Linked DNA regions of Hahella chejuensis KCTC 2396. The protein of the gene in region 1 interacts with the protein of each later gene in a pairwise test. Links are inferred from orthologs where the notes say so. Each region holds a gene or a part of one and is shown in the gene's direction. Other genes may lie near its edges. The genes, in order: trkA and ptsN.

Region 1 (3,183 bases):
CGAGTTGCTTGCCGCCAGCAACGCCCAGGCCCCGCTAACGCTACGCGTCAATTTGCAGAAAGTTCAGCGGGAAGACTACCTGAATCAATTACGCGAAGTGGAGGTGGGCGCACATTCCTGCGAATGGGCGGAAACCGGAGTCCAGTGTGAGCACGCCGTAGATGTAAGCCGTCTGCCGGGATTTTTCGACGCCGGTTTGTGTTCCGTTCAGGATGAAGCCGCGCAGCTTAGCGCCAGTCTCGTGGACCCTCAGCCCAACGAACGGGTGCTTGACGCTTGTTGCGCGCCAGGCGGCAAAACAGCGGCGTTACTTGAACGAACCCCAACTATCTCCGTAACCGCCGTGGATGTAGACCCAGAGCGCCAGCTTCGCACCCGTGACACGCTACAGCGTCTGCAACTGGAGGCGGATGTGCGCACGGCGGATATCGGCGACCTGCAGCAGTGGTGGGACGGGACGCCATTCGACCGCATTTTGCTCGACGCACCATGTAGTGCGACGGGTGTAATACGTCGTCACCCCGATATCAAGCTGCTGCGCCGCAGCGAAGATATTCCCCAGCTCGCAGAGCTGCAACTGAAGCTGCTGCGAACTTTATGGACTACCCTGAAGCCTGAGGGTCTATTAGTCTATGCGACCTGTTCTATTCTTAAAGAAGAGAATGAGCATATAATTGAACGCTTTATCGCCGACGCCACGGACGCGGAGGTCATACCGATTGAAGGGAAATATGGAATTCAGTCGCCTTTCGGAGTGCAGCTTTTGCCGGTGACCGGCGGCCATGACGGCTTTTTCTACGCCAGATTGCGGAAACAACCAACACCGAAAGTCTCAGCTGTGGACGCTTAGCATGAAAATCATAATTCTTGGCGCCGGCCAAGTTGGGGGAACCCTCGCGGAAAACCTGGCCAGCGAGGCGAATGACATCACTGTGGTGGACTCCAATCCCCAGCGCCTGCGCTCATTGCAGGACCGGCTGGATATCCGCACCGTGCAGGGACAGGCTTCCTATCCCAACATTCTGAAACAGGCGGGGGCGGACGACGCGGATATGCTAATCGCCGTCACCAACAGCGATGAAGTCAATATGGTGGCCTGTCAGGTCGCCTTTACGCTGTTCAAGACCCCCACCAAAATCAGCCGGGTGCGCACCTCCGCTTACCTCACCAAGAAAGGCCTGTTCAATACCGAAGCTTTTCCCATTGACGTGATTATCAGCCCTGAACAGGTAGTTACCGAGCACATCACCCGCCTGATTGAAAACCCCGGCGCCTTGCAGGTGCTGGATTTCTCCAAGGGGCTGGTGCGTTTGGTCGGCATCAAGGCCACCAAAGGCGGCCCGTTGATCGGCCACGAACTCGCCTACCTGCGTCAGCATTTGCCGCATATTGATACCCGCGTCGCGGCTATTTACCGCAAGGACAGGGCGATTATCCCTCAAGGCGACACAGTCATTGAAGAAGACGACGAAGTATTCTTCATCGCCGCCCGGGATAACATCCGCAAGGTCATGAGCGAGCTGCAGCCTCTGGAAAAGCCTTATCGTCGCATCATGATCGCGGGCGGCGGCAACATTGGAGCGCGACTGGCGGAAACCCTGGAAGGACGCTATCAGGTTAAACTGATCGAACATAACCAAAATCGCTGCATCCAGCTCTCCGAAGAGCTGAACAAGACGATCGTTTTGCATGGCAACGCGGCCTACAAAGAACTGTTGCTGGAAGAAAACATCGAAGACACTGACGTTTTCTGCGCCGTCACCAACGATGACGAAGCCAACATCATGGCCTCCATGCTGGCCAAGCGACTCGGTGTGCGCAAGGTGATGACCCTGATCAACAACCCGGATTACGTCGACCTGATTCAGGGCGGCGAAATTGATGTCGCTATTTCACCACAGCAAACCACTATCGGCAGCTTGCTTACACATGTAAGGAGAGGCGACGTAGTGAGCGCACACTCACTTCGACGTGGCGCGGCGGAAACCATTGAGGCGATCGCCCACGGCGACCATCGCTCCTCCAAAGTGGTCGGCAAACGATTGGATGAAATTTCACTGCCGGCGGGCTCAACCATCGGCGCCATCGTAAGACGGGGCGAGGTATTGATCGCTCACGACCACCTGCGTATTCAACCGGATGATCACGTCATTCTGTTCGTGGTGGATAAACGCAGAATCGCCGAAGTTGAGCGCCTGTTCCAGGTGGGACTCGCATTCTTTTAACGCATTTACCAAAAATAAGCGTACGACAAATCAATGCATTATTCGGCGATAGCTAAAATTCTGGGCGTCCTGCTGATGTTGTTCAGCACCACCATGATCCCTCCCATCGTGGTGTCGCTGATCTACGAAGACGGCCATATGCAGCCTTTCCTTACCGCCATGTGCGGTATTTTTCTGACGGGTCTCATGGTGTGGCTGCCTGTATTTCGCCAAACCAGTGAGCTACGCATACGCGACGGCTTTGTGGTCACGGTGCTGTTTTGGGTGGTGCTGAGTCTGAGTGGGGCGGTTCCTCTTTATCTGAGCGAGCATCCCCACCTGAGTCTGGTTGACGCCATCTTCGAGTCCGTCTCCGGGCTGACCACCACCGGCGCCACGGTGATGACCGGCATCGACGTTTTGCCCAAGTCCATCCTCTGGTATCGCCAGCAATTGCAATGGCTGGGCGGTATGGGAATTATCGTGCTGGCGGTGGCGATTCTGCCGATGCTGGGTATCGGCGGCATGCAGTTATATCGGGCGGAAGCGCCGGGTCCGGTCAAGGACAACAAGCTCACGCCCAGAATCACCGAAACCGCAAAAGCGCTTTGGTATATCTATGTCTCACTCACTGCGCTGTGCGCACTGCTGTATTGGTGGGCGGGCATGGATGCGTTCGACGCTATCGGACACAGCTTCGCCACTATTGCGATCGGCGGCTTCTCCACTCATGACGCCTCCATTGGCTACTTCAACAGCCCGCTGATTGAGTTCATCTGCATCATTTTCATGTTCCTGGCCGGGATCAACTTCGCCATGCACTTTTTCGCCTGGCGCCGCCGCTCCGTGCTGGTGTACCTGAAAGATCCCGAGTTTGTTTTTTATTCACTGATCCTGATAACTGTTTCAGTCATTACCGTCGGCGTATTAATCGGCACCGGCACTTACGACCCCTTTACCGCCATTATTCGAGGCGTAT
Region 2 (3,238 bases), 5.4 Mb from region 1 along the record:
GCGACTATGCCCAGTTGATGCGCCGCAGTCGCCTGAAGGAAGACGACCTGCGGGAAGTGCTCAAGCTGATTCAAAGCCTGAACCCAAGACCGGGAGAAGGCATTCAGGAAAGTAATACCGAATATGTGGTTCCTGATGTTATCGTCAAAAAAAACAATGGCCGCTGGCTGGTGGAGCTGAACCCGGAAATCGCCCCTAAGATCCGCATCAATCCAGGCTATGCGGGCTTGGTGAGACGTGCGGACAATAGCTCCGACAACACTTACTTACGCGATCAGTTACAGGAAGCGCGCTGGTTTATCAAAAGCTTGCAAAGCCGTAATGAAACTCTGTTGAAAGTTGCGTCACAAATCGTCGAACATCAGCAAGGATTCCTTGAGTACGGCGAAGAGGCGATGAAGCCGCTGGTGCTGCACGATATTGCGGAAGCAGTGGAAATGCATGAATCAACCATTTCCCGGGTGACCACCCAGAAATATATGCACACTCCTCGCGGCGTATTTGAGCTGAAGTACTTTTTCTCCAGCCATGTCAGCACAGACACGGGTGGCGAGTGTTCTTCGACCGCTATTAGAGCTATTATCAAGAAGTTAGTCGCGGCGGAATCACCGAAGAAACCTTTGAGCGACAGCAAGATTGCTGCGCTGCTCGGCGACCAGGGCATCAATGTCGCCCGTCGCACGATCGCAAAGTATCGGGAGGCGCTTTCCATTCCGCCTTCCAATGAACGTAAGCGATTAATTTAAAAGGAGGAATACAGGCATAAGACTTAAATCAAATAGTCACAAAATGGATGTGCTAGTATTTTTCATGGAAGTGCAAAATTCATAATGCACCGTATATTGGCATTAGGAGCAAAGTATGCAAATGAACATCACCGGACATCAAGTCGAGTTAACTGAAGCACTGAAAGACTACGTTAACAACAAGTTCGACAAACTTGAACGACACTTCGACAGTATCAGTAATGTCCAAGTTACGCTCTCCATTCAAAAACAGCGTCAGATTGCGGAAGCAACCATGCACATTAGCGGCGCTGACCTGCATGCCAATGCTGAACACGAAGATATGTACGCGTCCATTGACGCGCTGGTGGACAAATTAGACCGCCAGATCCTCAAACACAAAGAGAAGCACGTTGATCGGATGCACGGCGCATCCGCCAGATAACAGAACATGGCCCAAACCACACTAACTATTGAGTCTATTATCTCGCCCGCCCTCACACGCTGTGGGGTGTCGGGCTCGAGTAAGAAACGCGTTCTCGAATATATCGCCAATCTGATTGCGCAACATTTTCCGTTTTTGGACGAGAACGCCATTTTTACCAACCTGGTATGCCGTGAGAGACTCGGCAGCACCGGTATCGGCCAGGGTATTGCGATCCCCCATTGCCGTCTGGAAAACTGCGATCGCATTATAGGGGCTCTGATTACGCTCAAGGACAAAATCCCTTTTGACGCCATAGACAACGAACCCGTCGACCTTCTGTTCGTTCTGATTGTGCCTCAGGAGGCTACCAGCGAACATTTAGACCTGCTGAGCCAATTGGCCCAGAAGTTCAATGACCGTCGCTTCTGCGAACATCTACGCGACTGTGACAACGACGAAACCCTGTTCAGGAGGGTGCTGGAGAAATAGTCCAGCTTCGATGGAAAGAGGAAGACATGAAGCTGATTATCGTAAGCGGTCGTTCAGGCTCTGGAAAAAGTACGGCGCTCCATGTCCTGGAGGATATGGGCTATTACTGCATCGATAACCTGCCTATCGGTCTCCTCTCGCCTCTCACCCAAGAGGTGCTGGACCAGGGAAAAACCCAAAACCAGCAACTCGCCGTCAGCATAGACGCGCGTAATCTTTATAGGGATTTATCTGATTTCCCGTCTATTTACGCCGCTCTGCAAGCGCATAATATTGATGTGGAAATCATCTATCTTGACGCTAACGACGCCACCTTGATCAAACGTTTTCATGCAACGCGTCGCAAGCACCCGCTGAGCAGCAAAAGCACATCGCTGAAAGAAGCCATCGCCAAAGAGAAGCAGCTATTGGAGCCGATCGCCACATTGGCGAACCTCTATATAGACACCAGCGATCTTTCCATCTACCAGTTACGAGATCAGGTTAAGATCAGGGTTATCGGACATAAAACCCAAGAGCTGGCCCTACTCTTTCAGTCGTTCGGCTTCAAGCATGGGGTACCGTCAGATTCCGACATGGTGTTTGACGTGCGCTGCCTCCCCAATCCTTACTGGGATACCGCGCTGCGCGGCTACAAAGGCACCGATCAGGAAATCATTGAATTCCTGAAGCAGCATCCGGAACCGGAACAGATGCTGCAACATATCATCAGTTTTCTTGAGACCTGGATTCCGCACTTCCAGAACAGCAACCGCACCTATATGACCATCAGCATCGGCTGTACTGGCGGGCAACACCGCTCTGTCTATATCTGCGAGCGCCTGGGAGAGCATTTCAAGAAAAAGTATGATAATGTCCAAGTGCGCCACAAAGAGCTGGCGCAATAAGGTTCTAATAATAAAAAGCCACTGCGGCTTAACAATTAAACCGGCCTGAATCCAACATTCAGGAAACTTCAATCTTTTATACTCATCGCGCCCCATGATCCAGGAACAAGTCACTATTATTAATAAGCTTGGCCTGCACGCCCGAGCGGCGGCCAAATTCGTGTCCACCAGCGGCCGATTCGCAAGCAAGATCAGAGTAGCCAAAGAAGGCCAGGAAGTTGACGGAAAAAGCATAATGGCGGTCATGATGCTCGCCGCCAGCAAGGGAACGCTTCTCACATTGAAAATAGAAGGCCCAGACGAAGAGGAAGCTTTTCACGCCATCAAGGCTCTGATCGAGGATTATTTCGGAGAGGGCGAATAGTCCCTACTGCTTTTGGGGCACATCGCCCCACCTCTTCCAAACACTTGAAACAATACAAACCGCTTGAATAAAGTAAGACAATTCCCTGATTTTCCTTAGACTATTTTTCGTCTTAACTTACACTTTATAGTGGGCTCGCTTATACTGGCGCCACAACGGCGCAGAGCCTGTCTCTGTATTTTATCCGGCAATTTCCTCGCTGCCCGTTGCGGGCCGCCCTAAACGCGGATGTAAGTCTATGTCTCAAGCGACCGAAAAAAGCACTGCCAAGGTCCGTATGCGCTCCATTGCGGAAGCGCTGGAAAGCGGGTCTTTGCAGCAGGTCGCGCGCATCCTGAACGGCGGC

The links.
Region 2: the proteins of trkA (region 1) and ptsN interact in binary tests that used the Escherichia coli proteins (3 or more experiments, as listed by UniProt). The link is inferred for Hahella chejuensis KCTC 2396 from one-to-one orthologs.

What each region holds. Positions count from the first base shown.
Region 1 is NC_007645.1:31,058-34,240, reverse strand. Bases 186-3,038 are described here. They hold trkA (Trk system potassium transporter TrkA), read left to right. Parts: upstream 186-851; coding sequence 852-2,225; downstream 2,226-3,038. Other genes in these bases: HCH_RS00120 (TrkH family potassium uptake protein), read left to right, coding at 2,259-3,038; rsmB (16S rRNA (cytosine(967)-C(5))-methyltransferase RsmB), read left to right, coding at 186-850. Outside these bases: more of rsmB, read left to right, coding at 1-185; more of HCH_RS00120, read left to right, coding at 3,039-3,183. UniProt on the Escherichia coli protein: Part of the constitutive potassium transport systems TrkG and TrkH. May regulate the transport activity of TrkG and TrkH systems. Binds to NAD(+) and NADH.
Region 2 is NC_007645.1:5,460,180-5,463,417, forward strand. What follows is about bases 1-2,908. They hold ptsN (PTS IIA-like nitrogen regulatory protein PtsN), read left to right. Parts: upstream 1-1,176; coding sequence 1,177-1,641; downstream 1,642-2,908. Other genes in these bases: HCH_RS23895 (RNA polymerase factor sigma-54), read left to right, coding at 1-746; hpf (ribosome hibernation-promoting factor, HPF/YfiA family), read left to right, coding at 862-1,170; rapZ (RNase adapter RapZ), read left to right, coding at 1,668-2,528; HCH_RS23915 (HPr family phosphocarrier protein), read left to right, coding at 2,623-2,892. Outside these bases: mgtE (magnesium transporter), read left to right, coding at 3,131-3,238. UniProt on the Escherichia coli protein: Seems to have a role in regulating nitrogen assimilation.